Regions from separate parts of the Pantoea sp. USHLN298 genome, predicted to be linked through region 2. Evidence: riboswitches for the same ligand, from Rfam matches in the RefSeq annotation. Region 2 holds a riboswitch; the other holds the start of a gene.
What was found. Region 2 has a riboswitch for thiamine pyrophosphate ahead of thiC (phosphomethylpyrimidine synthase ThiC). Riboswitches for the same ligand answer to the same signal wherever they lie in the genome.
Positions count from the first base shown of each region.

Region 1: another riboswitch for thiamine pyrophosphate. It lies ahead of tenA (thiaminase II); the one in region 2 lies ahead of thiC (phosphomethylpyrimidine synthase ThiC).

Region 1 is NZ_JBBCRO010000005.1:199,787-207,642, forward strand. It holds gene WFK59_RS14450 (sensor domain-containing phosphodiesterase) at 1-1,278, shown strand, start outside; gene WFK59_RS14455 (ABC transporter substrate-binding protein) at 1,315-2,250, opposite strand; gene WFK59_RS14460 (ABC transporter permease) at 2,274-3,038, opposite strand; gene WFK59_RS14465 (ABC transporter ATP-binding protein) at 3,035-3,781, opposite strand; gene tenA (thiaminase II) at 3,778-4,473, opposite strand; TPP riboswitch at 4,569-4,671, opposite strand; gene WFK59_RS14475 (6-phospho-beta-glucosidase) at 4,778-6,208, opposite strand; gene ascF (PTS cellobiose/arbutin/salicin transporter subunit IIBC) at 6,241-7,689, opposite strand.
Region 2 is NZ_JBBCRO010000011.1:6,821-14,676, forward strand. It holds gene hemE (uroporphyrinogen decarboxylase) at 1-183, opposite strand, end outside; gene nudC (NAD(+) diphosphatase) at 224-994, opposite strand; gene rsd (sigma D regulator) at 1,084-1,590, shown strand; TPP riboswitch at 1,731-1,831, shown strand; gene thiC (phosphomethylpyrimidine synthase ThiC) at 1,918-3,840, shown strand; gene thiE (thiamine phosphate synthase) at 3,843-4,475, shown strand; gene WFK59_RS21715 (aminotransferase-like domain-containing protein) at 4,665-6,134, opposite strand; gene WFK59_RS21720 (DUF1127 domain-containing protein) at 6,308-6,487, shown strand; gene rpoC (DNA-directed RNA polymerase subunit beta') at 6,548-7,856, opposite strand, start outside.

The sequences.
Region 1 (7,856 bases), on a different contig from region 2:
GCCGATGTCATCACCCATCTGCCTAACCGGCCAAGGCTGATCCGCGATATTCAGCAACTGTCGGTCACCGCACCCCACAGTCGCTTTCGTCTAATCCTGATCGACTGCATTGATATCCCACGCGCCTATGAATTGTCGCGCACCGTGGGCATCGCGCCGATGGAAAAACTGCTGCGACAGATGGCGGAGCAGGTCACTGCGCGGCTTGATTTGCCTGCGGGCGAAACGCTTTACTCATTCGCGCCCGGCCGTTTTGCGGTGATCCAGCCCTGGTCAGGTCGCTATACCGCACACAGCATGATTGAGGTGCTGCAGGGGATGAAGGCGGATCTGGCAGAAAATATCACCCTCGATCTGGATATTTTTACCGGCGAAACTGATTTTGTACCCGGTCAGGTCAGTGCCAATGAGATGGTCCGTCAGGCGGTCAGTGCGCTGCATGAAGCGATTGATGAAGGTATCAGCACAATGTCTTTTGATGAGAGCTACGATACCCGCCGGACTGAAGATTTCATGATCATGAACGATCTGGCGCTGGCGCTGAAAAAAGATGAAGGTCTCTACCTGGCTTATCAGCCCAAAGTCTGCCTGAAAAGTGGCAAGACGGTGGGGCTGGAAGCCCTGATTCGCTGGCATCATGCAGAACGTGGCGAACTGTTCCCGTCGGAGTTCGTCCCCTTAGCCGGCAAAACCAACCTGATTTCCGATCTGACTAACTGGGTCATCGACCATGTTATCGATCAGCTGGCGCGCTGGAACCGTGAATACACCCTGATTCCGGTGTCGATTAACGTCAGCGAGCGGGATTTCTCGAAAAAAGAGTTTGCCGATTCGCTGGTGGCGAAACTGCAGGCAGCGCAACTGCCCGCCTCGGTTATTGGCATTGAGTGTCTGGAAAATGAGCTGATCACCGGGAATAACATCGCTATTCATGGCCTGGAAGCGCTGAAATCGCACGGCTTTGTCATCTCGCTGGATGACTTTGGTACCGGCTACAGTAACATCAGCTACCTGCAGGATATTCCGCTGGACGTGATCAAAATCGACATGTCGCTGATTTCCCGGATGGCGGAAGATGACTCGTCAAAAATCATCGTCAAACGGATTATTCAGATGCTGAAAGAGCTGAACTATACCGTGCTGGCTGAAGGGGTTGAGACTGAGGCAACGCTGGGGTTACTGAAGGAGTACGGATGCGATCAAATCCAGGGCTACTTCTTCTCTAAACCGCTGCCCGCCAGTGATATTGAGCACTGGCTGTATCAGAAACCGCTCTGATGTGAAGCCCGCAGCCACCGCTGCGGGCTTCATCGGTCAGTCACCGCCGATGGCGTAGTGCTCAACCGGGGTGATTTGCTTGATCAGATGGTTATCATATAAAAATTGCTCATAGGCCTGATAACGGGCGCGGTCCAGCTTAACCGGGTCGTCTGCAAACAGCGGCAGTGAGGCCCGCCACGCCTGATGATTTAACGGCGTATTCAGTTCAGGATGCGCGCCAGCAAACGCCTGCCAGCTGGCTTCCGGATGCGCTTTTAATTCTGCCACACCCCGTTTTAGCGCCCGCATAAACTTCTTAATTTTCTCCGAATGCGCGTCGTCGCGGTTAGCGACAATAATCAGCTCGTCATAGGCGGGAACGCCATAATCCTCAACGTTAAACACCACCGGCTGTTTACCCTGTAGCCTGATTTCAAGCGCTTCGATATTGCGATAGCCGCCAATAACCGCGTCGACTTTGCCGGTCAGCAGCGCGCTGGTCAGCTGGAAGTTAACGTTGATCAGCTGTACCTCGCTGGACTTCACGCCGTCGTGCTGCAGCATGGTATCGAGCGTCGCCTGTTCAATGCCACTAACCGAATAGCCAATCCGCTTTCCCTTCAAATCAGACGGTTTTTTCACGGTCTTATCCAGAGTAATCAGGGTATTCAGCGGGGTATTGATTAGCGTGCCGACCCGCATCAGCGGCAAACCCTGATCGGCAAAAAAGTGCAGCTGCGGCTGATAGGTTATGGCCAGGTCCGCCTGCTTCGCCGCCACCAGTCGCGGCGGCAGTGACGGATCGGAGGGCGGCACGATCGTTACCTCCAGTCCTTCCGCTTTAAACGCGCCGGTTTGCTGCGCCACCATAATCGGCGCATGGTCCGGATTGATATACCAGTCGAGCATCAGGGTCAGTTTTTCCGCTGCATGCAGCGGGCTGGAGAGGGCGGCGCTGATCATCAGCGCTGACAGAACAGGTTTTAGCATTGGTTTATCTCGCAGATTAGAGGTCATGAGGCACTCTCAGGAGCCCAGTCGATCAGGCGGTGAAGCAGGGCATCGACGGCCAGCCATAGCGCCAGCGTCATCAGCACCAGAATAAACAGCGCAGCAAAACAGATATCGCTCTGCATCCGGGCATTGGCGTTCAGCATCACATAGCCCAGACCTTCTGCCGAACCCACCCATTCGCCAATGATCGCGCCAATCGGCGCCACCGCCGCCGCCATTCGTAATCCGGTGGCTAAGGCAGGCAACGCAGCTAACAGCCGGACGTGACGCAGTTGCGATGCGCGTGATGCGCCCAGCGTCTGCGCCAGATCCAGATAGCCGGTTGGCACGCGCCGCAGACCATCATAAAAGGCCGAAGTTACCGGAAAGAAAATCACCAGCACCGCCATTGCCACTTTGGCGCTCATGCCAAAGCCAAACCACAGCACCAGCAGCGGAGCCAGCGCAAACACCGGAATCGCCTGGCTGGTGAGGACCAGCGGCATCATCCAGCGTTGCAGACGCGGCGAAAACGTCATGCCCAGCGCCAGCAGAGCGCCGAGCGCGACGCCGGTGATCATCCCGCAGAGGATCTCGGTGAGGGTAATCAGGCTGTGATAGCCGAGCCAGGCTTTGTTCGCCCATAACGCCTGTGCCACCGCAACGGGCGAAGGCAGCAGAAACGCCGGAATCGACGTCAGGGTGATCAGCCACCACAGCGCAATCAGTCCACTAAACAGGGTGATGCCGCGCCACATTCTGGCTAAACCGTTAAGCTGTTTCATCCGGCCACCTCTGACAGTGACAGTTTTTGCAGTAGGGCTGCCTGACTCTCTATGACGCCGATATCGTTCGGCGCGCGCGGCGGCTGGCCCGGCAACGGCTGACAGGATTCCAGACCGGAGGCGCTGAGTATCAGCATCTGATGGCTCAGCCGACAGGCTTCCGCCGCATCATGGGTGATCAGCAAAACGGTATGATGTGCCAGCACCTCCGCCGCCAGTGTCTGAATCTGATGGCGGGTCAGGGCATCAAGTGCGGAAAAAGGCTCATCCATCAGGACGATCGGTTTGCGCGCATACAGCGTGCGGGCCAGCGCAGCCCGTTGCCGCATCCCGCCGGAGAGCGTCGCGGGCCGCGCCGTTGCGTGACGATGCAGACCCACCCGCTTCAGCAGATGTTGCGCCCAGAGGCGGTCCGGTTTTTCACCCTTCAGACGGCTGGCAAGGCAGACATTTTGCTCAACGCTCAGCCACGGATAGAGCAAATCTTGCTGGCCCATCCAGGCGATCCGGCCAGCCAGCGGCAGGCCATCACTGCCGCTAATCACTCCGGATGTCGGCGGCGTCAGGCCAGCGATGACGCGCATTAAGGTACTCTTTCCGATACCGCTGGCACCGAGCAGGGCAGTGAAACTTGCCGGGAGAATCTCCAGACTGAGCCGGTCAAACAGCCGATGCGCGGCAAAATCGACGCAAAGGTCACGGATTGAGATGCCGGGCGGCAGTAATGCTCCTGAGTCGCTCATGGTGACAAAGGGGATTGATGATTGAGCCCCATCTGCCAGAAGGCGGATTCCAGTTGGGTGGCGGTGGTGAAGAGGGTTGCCAGCCGTTCAAAACGCGCTGCGCCGGCGCGCTGCCGGGCCAGCGTTTCGAACAGTGCCAGTGAGGCTCTGACGCCCGCCAGATAATCGGCATCGCCATAATTCTCTATCCAGGCGGCATAAGGATTACCGTCGGACAGCGTGGCGGGAGCCTGTAACAGCCTCAGGCCGATTTCGGCATAGCCTGCAACGCACGGCATCAGCACGGTCAGCAGCTCCAGCGCATCTCCACTGTGGCCGACATCCAGCACGTAGCGGGTGTAGTTGAATGTTTCAACCGCTTCGGTCTGACTGAGCAGCGCGGCTTCGCTGATCCCCCATTGCTGGCAGTAAGCCCGATGCAGCGGCAGTTCATTGACGATGGCATTGAGAGAGGCCGTTGCGGTTCGCAGCGCGACCGGATCGTGCAGTTTGCTGACCAGCAGCCCATAGGCGCGGGCAAAATGCAGCAGGAACAGATAATCCTGGGTGAGATAATGCCGAAAGGCGGCCGCTGGCAGCGTGCCCTGAGCGAGCTGCTGTACAAAATCGTGAGAGACATAGGCGTGCCAGTGATCGCCAGCCTGTTGTCGCAGGCGGCCATAAAAGCCGGTTTCAAAAAGTGAAAGTGACATGGGATCTCCAGTGACTATTGGTTAACGAAAAGTGTTAACTCAGGGAGATCCGGGCATACGGTGAAGAACAGGCAATGATGCAGGAGATGTTGCAGAAGACTCTGCCGACCCGTCCCTTCGCTGGCATGACCCAGATCAGGTTCAAAGGGTTCGGTTTGCACCATCTCAGCCCATAACAGGACACCCCTCGGAGACGTTTGTTATACGATAATTGTCAGCGGAATACAACGGCACGCCGCCGGCCTGCAATAGCCGATGGCCCCGCTAAACCGCTGCGGTTTAGCGGGCTAAGGCAGTGACGTTGTCACTCAAGATCTTCACCGTTACTGGCGATCACTTTTTTATACCACCAGAACGATTTTTTCCGACTGCGGGCCAGCGTTCCCCGGCCAAGGTCGTCCCGATCCACATAGACAAACCCGTAGCGTTTACTCATTTCGCCGGTTGATGCGGCCACCAGATCGATGCAGCCCCAGCTGGTATAGCCGAGCACCGGCACGCCATCGGCGATGGCGTCGCCCATCGCCCGGATATGCTCACGCAGATAGCTGATGCGGTAATCATCTTCAATCTCACCCTGAGCGTTAATCGTATCCCGTGCGCCAAGGCCATTTTCCACCAGGAACAGCGGCTTCTGGTAGCGGTCATACATCATATTCATGGTGATGCGTAACCCAAGCGGATCGATGCCCCAGCCCCATTCGCTGCGCGTCAGATGGGGATTAGTCAGGGACTTCACTACGTTGGCGGCGCTGCTGTTAAGCTCGTTCATCTCCGCCGACGCGCAACGCGAGGCGTAGTAACTGAACGAGACAAAATCGACGCTGTTTTTCAGGATTTCCGCATCGCCGTCGGCTATCTCCAGACTGACTCCTTTTTCACGGAATAGCCGCGCCGCATAGGCGGGATAGTATCCGCGCGCCTGCACATCAATGAAGAACAGGTTTTCGCGATCTTTCTCCAGTGCCGCCCAGACATCTTCCGGTTTGCTTGACCAGGGATAGAAATTGCCGCCCGCCAGCATACAGCCCACCTGATTCGCCGGGTTAATCTCATGGGCGATTCGGGTCACCAGCGCGCTGGCCACCAGTTCATGATGGGCGGCCTGGTACTTCACCTGGTCGTGATTTTCATCCGCCTCAAATACCAGTCCGGCCCCGGAGAACGGGCTGTGCAGCAAAATATTGATCTCATTAAAGGTCAGCCAGTATTTCACCAGACCGTCAAAGGCCTCGAAACAGCTGCGGGCATAGCGGGCAAAAAAGTCGATCATTTTGCGATTCCGCCACGAGCCATATTCGGTCACCAGATGCATCGGTACGTCAAAGTGGCACAGGGTGACCAGCGGTTCGATATTGTATTTCCGGCACTCTTCAAACACCGCGCGGTAGAAGGCAATCCCCTCCGGATTCGGCGTCAGTTCATCACCATTCGGATAGAGCCGGCTCCAGGCGATGGAGGTGCGAAATACGCTGAATCCCATTTCCGCCATCAGCGCGATGTCTTCCGCATAGCGATGATAGAAATCAATGGCGTCATGGCTGGGGTAAAACTCATCCTCGCGCAGGGTGAAACGCCGCTCCAGCCCGAGTTTCACCGGCATCCGATGCGGGCCGTGGGGGATCATATCAACGGTGGTTAAGCCCTTTCCGCCTTCACGATAGCCACCCTCAGCCTGGTTGGCGGCTAACGCACCGCCCCATAAAAATCCTTGCGGGAATCTTGATTCAGACATGACATCCTCTGGTTTCGGGTCAGCATGGCCCATTAGTTAGCGTTAATCGCGTTGGTGCGCTCGGATGCAGGCGTTGCTGCTGGCGCGGGCGACGGTTCGGTTTCAGGGATGTCCTCGAAACCTAAAATCAGCGTCAGCACAAAGGACAGTACCACCGACAGCACCATCACGGCGGCAACCCAGACCATAGACATAGGGTTGGCGGGATCGAAAAATTGTACGCTGGTAAACAGGCCAGGCGAGGCCATTGAATGACTGGCCAGTCCGCCAATCCCGGCCACCGCACCACAGATAAAGCCGCTGATTAAGCAGGCGATCAGCGGACGTTTTAGCCGCACCGCTACGCCATACAGTGCCGGTTCCGAAATGCCGGCAATGATCGCTGATGCCGCTGCGGCCAGCGCGGTCTGGCGCAGTTCGCGATTTTTAGTCCGGAATGCCACCGCCAGCGACGAACCGCCCAGCGAAAGATTGGCACCAATTTCTGACGGCATCACCATGCCCTCTTTACCGGTTTCTGCAATGGTCTGAATGATGGTTGGGGTAAAAACCCGGTGCATCCCGGTCATCACCAGCAACGGCCAGATAGCACCCATGATGGCGACCGACAGCCAGCCGAGATAACCGTGAACGGTATAGACCAGCGCTGAGATGCCGCTACCGATCCAGATGCCAATCGGCCCAATCAGCACAATCGCGATTGGGGCGGCAATCAGCACAATCAGCATTGGCTTGAGGAAGTTTTTGGTCACGGCTGGGGTAATGCGATCCACGCCGCGCTCGATGTGCGACAGAATCCAGGTCATCACCAGTGCCGGGATCACCGTATAGGTATATTTAACGGCGGTCACCGGGATAAAGGCAAACTCCACCGGCTGGCCCTGAGCCGCTTTCGCCATCAGGTCAATGAAGTTGGGATGCACCAGCACGCCGGCAATGGCTATCGCCAGCGACATGTTGGTTTTAAATTTCAGCGCGGCCGAGGCCGCTACCATCACCGGCAGGAAGAAGAACGCGCCATCGCCAATGACGTTCAGTATCACCAGCGTTGATGAGCCTTTTTCAAACACGCCCGCCATATCGAGGATCATCGCCAGCAGCTTAACCATCGACCCACCAATAATGGCGGGAATCAGCGGTGACATGGTGCCGACCAGCGCATCCAGAATGCCGGCACCGATCCCTTTCAACGTCAGCTTACGCTTTACCGGCGCCGATGAGGACGCGGAGGGCGAGCCGAGCTGCATCACCGCCTGATACGCCTGCGAAACATTATTGCCAATGATCACCTGGCATTGGGTGTCGTTATGTACCACGCCCATTACGCCATCGATGGCCTTCAGCCGGACGAAATCGACCTGGGTCTGATCTTTGACCACAAAGCGCAGGCGGGTCATGCAATGCGTAAGCGCTTCGATATTGGTGAGGCCACCTAACGCGTCGACAATCGCGCGTGAAACCTCGTCATAGTTTCTGGGCATGGGGGATCTTCTCTGTAGGGTAATCGGTCAGTGTTATGTTTTTTTGCCCTGTGTCAGCGGCGAATAGGAAACCGGTTTCACAAAATCATGAAGATCTTTACTGACGGCGACAAGCGCTAAAAATCACCACTTTTAAATTTTGTGATGTAGCTCACCACGAAATCGTG
Region 2 (7,856 bases):
CAGCGTCACCTCACAGGCCAGCTCGGCATTTTTACACAGCGACATAAAATCACCGGCTTCGGCGCGCGTCGCTTTGTATTCCGGCAAATAGCGTCCGGCCTGGCGCATCATCCACACCGGCGTCACATCAACTGGCTGACGCAACAGGGCACGCAAATAACGGTCGTTCTTCAGTTCACTCATCTTATTACTCTCTCAATTTCAGGCGTGTAGTGTAGCACTTTCACGCTCCGGCGCGGCACAGGGCGACGGTATCTTCAATCAGGCGACGCGCCACGGTGCCCGGTGGCGGCAGCAAAGGTAAGGCATCAAAACGGAACCAGGCGGCATCTAACAGCTCTTTGCCGTCATGTTGCAGATCGCCGCTGTCAAACTCCGCCATAAAGGCCGTCATCAGCGACTGCGGGAAGGGCCACGGCTGAGAGGTGACATAGCGCACGTTTTTAACGCGGATGTTGCTCTCTTCCATCACTTCCCGCGCCACCGCCTGCTCCAGCGTCTCGCCCACTTCGACGAAACCGGCCAGCACGGTATAGACCTTATTGCGGTGGCGGGCATGATTAGCCAGCAGGATCTGGTCGCCACGGCGGATCGCTACGATGATGCAGGGCGCAATCTGTGGATAATATCGCTCGCGACAATGGCTGCACAGGCAGGCAAATTCATGTTTACTGTGGTGCATTTCGTGGCCGCAGTAGCCGCACCAGCGATGCGAACGGTAGAACTCCGCCAGCTGCACGCCGCGACCTGCCAGCTGAAACAGCCCGACATCCAGATCGATCAGTTGCCGCACCGAGAACATGCTTTCTGAACGCGGCTCGCAAATCAGCCAGACATTTTCCCCCTGCCACTCGCCAATCAGTCGGGCTTTCGTGCCAGTCAGACCGAAATTTTCGGCGCTTCCGTGGGGTAAATCACCTTGTGGCAACCAAAGTTTCTGCTCGTGGCTGACAATCCACCATCCAGCGTCTACGCTTGAGATTTCGCATTGCATTTATTTCGTCATCCTTAGCGTCAACTCGCACGCTGAAGTCCTGATGTTAAGTGTGTAGATAAACAACTATAACTCACATGGAGTTAGATATGCTTAACCAGTTAGACGTCCTGGCCGAACGCGTAGGTGGCAGTAACGAACTGGTCGATTCGTGGCTGGAAGCCCGTCGCCAGCTGTTAGTGACCTATTACCATCTGGTCGGCCTGAAACCGAAAAAAGAAGCTCTGACCCGCCTCGATGAGCAGGCGCTGGATAACTTCTGTCATGGCCTGGTCGATTATCTCTCCGCCGGTCACTTTAGTATTTATGAGCGCATCATCAGCGAGATGAGCGGTGACAGCCCGATGATCGCAGCGGCCCAGGTTTACCCGCCGCTGGAAGCCAACACCGAGCGCCTGATGCAACTGTACGATGGCCATTTGCAGCAGGCGATCGATGACGATAACTGCATGACGTTCCAGCAGGCGTTGTCTGAAGTTGGTGAAGTGCTGGAAGCGCGCTTCACGCTGGAAGACAAGCTGATCCAGCTGGCATGGGACAACCATCTGGCCCCCCCGCCGGTAGCCAATGACAGCCAGATGGCTCGTCCGGCGTAACGTTAATCACCGGTAAAGGGGTTGTGATTCTGTTACAGCCCTTTTATGCTGAAAGGGTTCTGGCGGCTCAGGCCTGATGAACCTTTTTTCTGTTTAAAAGTTATCGTTTTAAGCCGGTGCCTATCGGCGCAGCGTAAAACGTCTTCTTGTCGGAGTGCCCAATTGGGCTGAGACCGTTAATTCGGGATCCGCGGAACCTGATCAGGTTAGAACCTGCGAAGGGAACAAGAGTAAATATTGCCAGTACGCCAGTGTCTTGCGCTGCCCGTGCTGTTACTCCTGCCGAACTCCGGACAAGCATCATTCCCACTCAACTGGAAGATTGCTATGTCTGACTCAAAAATGACCCGTCGTGAACAGCGTGCCCAGGCCCAGGAATTTATCGATTCACTGCAAGGCGGCAACGCGTTCCCCCGTTCTGAACGTATCTGGATCACCGGCAGCCGGGAGGATATTCGTGTGCCAATGCGCGAAATCAGGCTCAGCCCGACCCACATCGGTGGCAGCCAGGATCAGCCGCGCTATGAGCCGAATGATGCGGTGCCGGTCTATGATACCGCCGGCCCCTATGGCGATCCCGCCGCGCAGATCGATCTGCATCGCGGACTGACGAAACTGCGTGCCGGCTGGATCGAAGAACGTCATGACAGCCAGCCACTGCCGCAGCGCAGTTCAGGCTATACCCAGCAGCGTCTGGCGGATGAAAGCCTCGATCATCTGCGTTTTAACGCGCTGCCTGTGCCGCGCCGCGCCCTTACCGGCCGTTGCGTCACACAGATGCATTATGCGCGTCAGGGCATCGTTACGCCGGAAATGGAGTTTATCGCCCTGCGAGAGAATATGGGCCGTGAGCGAATCCGCGACCAGATTTTGCTGCAACAGCATCCCGGCCATAGTTTTGGCGCGCAACTGCCGGATAACATCACGCCCGAATTTGTCCGTCAGGAAGTGGCCGCGGGTCGGGCCATTATCCCCGCCAACATTAACCATCCTGAATCGGAACCGATGATTATCGGCCGTCACTTTCTGGTCAAGGTAAATGCCAACATCGGCAATTCAGCGGTCAGCTCATCGATTGAGGAGGAGGTCGAAAAGCTGGTCTGGTCAACGCGCTGGGGCGCCGATACGGTAATGGATCTCTCTACCGGCCGGAATATTCATGAAACGCGCGAGTGGATTTTGCGAAACAGCCCGGTGCCGATCGGCACAGTGCCGATTTATCAGGCGCTGGAAAAAGTGAACGGCGTGGCCGAAGCGCTTAACTGGGCGGTGTTCCGCGATACGCTGCTTGAACAGGCGGAACAAGGGGTTGATTACTTCACCATCCATGCTGGCGTGCTGCTGCGCTATGTGCCGATGACGGCAAAACGGCTGACCGGTATTGTCTCGCGCGGCGGATCGATCATGGCGAAATGGTGTCTGTCGCATCATCAGGAGAGCTTTCTCTATCAGCATTTCCGCGAAATCTGTGAAATCTGTGCCGCCTACGATGTCTCACTGTCGCTGGGAGATGGTTTACGCCCAGGCTCGATTCAGGATGCGAATGACGAAGCGCAATTTGCCGAACTGCGTACGCTGGGAGAGCTGACAAAGATCGCCTGGGAGTATGATGTGCAGGTGATGATTGAAGGCCCCGGCCACGTCCCGATGCATATGATCCGCCGAAACATGACGGAGCAGCTCGACCATTGCCATGAAGCGCCCTTCTATACGCTTGGGCCGCTCACTACTGACATTGCGCCCGGCTATGACCACATTACATCAGGTATCGGTGCCGCCATGATTGGCTGGTTTGGCTGCGCCATGCTCTGTTATGTCACCCCCAAAGAGCATCTTGGGCTGCCAAATAAAGAGGATGTGAAGCAGGGATTGATCACCTACAAGATTGCCGCTCATGCCGCCGATCTCGCCAAAGGCCATCCGGGTGCGCAGATCCGCGATAACGCGATGTCAAAAGCGCGCTTTGAATTTCGCTGGGAAGATCAGTTTAATCTGGCGCTCGATCCCCATACCGCGCGCGCCATGCATGATGAAACCCTGCCGCAGGAGTCAGGCAAGGTGGCGCATTTCTGTTCAATGTGCGGCCCAAAGTTCTGCTCAATGAAAATATCGCAGGAGGTGCGGGATTTTGCCGCACGCCAGCAAGCCAGCGCTGAGCCGATTGAGGTGGGTATGGCTCAGATGTCTGAACAATTTCGCCGCCGCGGTGGTGAGCTTTACCACCCCGCCGATGCCATGAAGGAGGAGTAACAATGACTGCATTTCCTGCTACCGCGCCGCGCCTTGGGCTTTATCCGGTAGTCGATAGCGTTGACTGGATCGAACGCCTGCTGGACGCGGGCGTCCGTACTCTGCAACTGCGCATCAAAGACCAGCCGGACGAGGCCGCCGAAGCCGCTGTCGCCCAGGCGATTGCGCTGGGCAAACGCTACGATGCGCGCCTGTTTATCAATGACTACTGGCGGCTGGCGATTAAACATCACGCCTACGGTGTGCATCTGGGCCAGGAAGATCTGGAGGTGGCAGACCTGGCGCAGATCCACCAGGCCGGACTACGGCTCGGTATTTCTACCCATGATGATGCCGAACTGGATCGTGCTCTGGCTATTCAGCCCTCTTATATCGCGCTGGGCCACATTTTCCCGACCCGGACCAAAGAGATGCCCTCGGCACCACAGGGACTGGCGGAACTGCAGCGACATCTGGCGCGGCTGTCAGACATTCCCACCGTGGCGATTGGCGGTATCTCTGTGGATCGCGCGCCAGCGGTGCTGGCGACGGGCGTCGGCAGTATTGCGGTGGTCAGCGCCATTACTCAGGCAGATGACTGGCGTGAGGCGACCCGTATTCTGCTGGCACTGGCCGAACCGGAGCCGTTTGCATGAGTATGACTGAGTAACCTGCCGCAAAAATAATCAACGTACTGTAACAACAGCGAAAAAGCAGGAAGGCCGCGCGCAGTGATTCATTCAGTTGCTGGCGCGGCATCGGCCTACGGCTTACGGTAGCGGTCGTCAGGTGATCGTTATCTGACCAGGGCCAGTTCCCTCCCTCTTTCTGGCCCTGCTTCTTCCTTATTTAGCCACCAGCAGATCGGACGCTAAGGCAATGGGGAGATCATCATGCTGGCAGGCGCGCATCGCCCGCTCAACGGCGGCTCCCACTTTTGCCAGCGCCTGTTCAGTGTGATCGTTGATCGGCAAGCCATAATTTAAGCGCAGGCAGTTACGGTATTTACCCGAGGCAGAAAACAGCGAGCCTACGGCAATCTGGATTTTAGATTCATGCAACTCGCGATTGAGCCGCACCGCATCAAAGGGTTCGGGCAACTCAATCCACATCAGAAAACCGCCCTGAGGTCGGGAAACACATATACCGCAGGGGAAGTAGTGCCGTACCCAGCAACTGAAAATTTCATAATTGCGATGGTAGATTTGCCGCATCCGCCGCAGATGAGGTTGATAATGGCCCTGACGAATAAACTCGGACACCGCATGTTGCGGCTGCGTGGCGGTAGAACCGGTAACGATGTACTTCATATGCAGAACGCGGTCCCGGTAGCGGCCCGGTGCTACCCAGCCAACCCGTAAACCGGGCGCCAGGGTTTTAGAAAAGGAGCTGCAGAGCAGAACCCGGCCATCCAGATCCAGCGCTTTAATGGTCGGCGGACGCGGATATTCCCAGGCAAGTTCACCATAGACGTCATCTTCAATTACTGCGGCGTCAAAACGTTGTGCCAGCGTCAGCAGCGCGCGTTTGCGAGGTTCCGGCATGATGAAACCCAGCGGGTTATTACAGTTCGGCACCACGACCACTGCTTTAATGGGCCACTGATCAAAGGCCAGTTCCAGCGCTTCCAGACTGATGCCGGTGACCGCATCGGTGGGGATCTCAATGGCGCGGATGCCAAAGCCGCGCAGCGTCTGCATGATGCCGTGAAAAGAGGGTGACTCCACCGCAATGATATCGCCGGGCTCGCAGACCGCGCGTACCGCCACCGATAATGCTTCATGACAGCCGGTGGTAATCACGATGTCATCCGCAGTGAGCTGACAGCCGCTGTCGATCGCCAGACGTGCCACCTGTTGCCGCAGTTCCAGCACGCCATACAGGTTGTCATAGTTGAGCAACGCCATTTCCTGCTTCTGGGCCTGGCGGCTGAATGCCTTCCACAGCGGTTTAATCGTCGGCTGGGTCAGATCCGGCATGCCACTGCCCAGCTGAAGCACATCGTTGTCCAGACGACTGTTGATCAACTCCAGTACCGCATCCCATTGGGTCACTTCAACCGGACGCTGCGCAGGCCGAGTCAGTGCCGGTATCGGCGGTGTCGCTTTCCGCGACGCGACGAAATAACCTGAACGCGACTGGGGCGTGATCATCTGCTTCTCTTCCAGCAGGTGATACGCCTGCTGGACCGTGCTGATACTGACGCCATGCTCGGCGCTAAGGCTGCGTACCGAAGGGAGACGCTCACCGCTGCGGTACAGGCCCTGTTCAATACGCTGTGCCAGCAGCGTTGCCAGATGTTCATAGCGGGTCATCGTATCCTCTCTCTTCGTTTAGCAAAGTCTTAACCAGTACAGTTAGCCACTATTATTACCATTCAGATCGCTTTCCCAGCAATCTGTATGTTAAATAAAGGTGAATTTTGCATCTGTATCATACAGCGCATTCCCAACAAAATGGTCTCAGGCAATTCAATGAGGACCGGACAATGGGATATGATGAAAATCGCGCGGGAAAACCGTTTACAGGCACCCCTTATACGCTGGTGCGTTATCTGTGGCGCAGCTTTAAACGCTGGCAGTGCCGGCGTGAAACCCGCCTCATTCTGTCGAAGCTCAGCGACGGGCAGCTGAAAGATATCGGCCTCGGTCGCGATGACTGGAAATAGCTGTACTGAAGCCAAAAAAAAACCCTGCCGAGGCAGGGTTTTTTATTTCACCAGCGACAATTACTCGTCGTTGTTACCGCCAAGACCGGCGTTCAGCAACTCGGCCAGGCTGGCTGAGGCTTCATCCGCAGTGACCTGCGGTGCAACCGGCACTTCGCCTGCCGCTTTGCGGCGCATACGATCCTGATGGTAAGCGTAACCGGTACCGGCCGGGATCAGACGACCCACGATTACGTTCTCTTTCAGGCCGCGCAGTTCGTCGCGCTTGCCTGCTACTGCAGCTTCGGTCAGGACACGAGTGGTCTCCTGGAACGATGCGGCAGAGATGAACGATTCGGTAGCCAGTGACGCTTTGGTGATACCCAGCAGGTCACGCATGAAGGTAGCGCCAACTTTTCCGTTCGCTTCCAGATCGCGGTTAGCAATCTTGATGCGAGAGAATTCAGCCTGCTCACCTTCGAGGAAGTCTGCACTTCCTGCGCTCATGATGGTTGCTTTACGCAGCATCTGACGAACGATGACTTCGATGTGCTTATCGTTAATCTTAACGCCTTGCAGACGGTAAACTTCCTGCACTTCGTTAGTGATATAACGGGTCACCGCATGCACGCCGCGCAAGCGCAGGATGTCATGTGGAGATTCCGGGCCATCGGAAACCACGTCACCGCGCTCAACACGTTCACCTTCGAACACGTTCAGCTGACGCCATTTCGGAATCATCTCTTCGTACGGCTCGCTACCATCCAGCGGTGTAATCACCAGACGACGCTTACCTTTGGTCTCTTTACCGAACGAGATAATACCGCTGATCTCGGCCAGAATTGCTGGCTCTTTCGGACGACGCGCTTCGAACAGGTCGGCAACGCGTGGCAGACCACCGGTAATATCTTTGGTACCGCCAGATTCCTGCGGAACACGCGACAGGGTGTCACCCGCGCTGATCTTAACGCCATCTTCCAGCTGAACAATCGCTTTACCTGGCAGGAAGTACTGAGCCGGCATATCGGTGCCCGGGATCAGAACGTCGTTGCCGTTGGCATCAACAATTTTCAGTGCAGGACGCAGATCTTTACCGCCCGCAGTACGCTCGGCGCTGTCCAGAACCACCAGCGAGGAGAGACCGGTTAAGTCATCTGTCTGACGGGTGATCGTCTGGCCATCAATCATGTCGGTGAAGCGAATGAAACCGCCCACTTCGGTGATAACCGGCATGGTGTGCGGATCCCAGTTTGCGACGGTTTCGCCCGCTGCAACCTGCTCACCATCACCTTTCGCCATGGTGGCACCGTAAGGAACTTTATAGCTCTCTTTGGTACGACCAAATTCGTCGATCATTTTCAGTTCAACGTTACGCGAGGTGATCACCAGC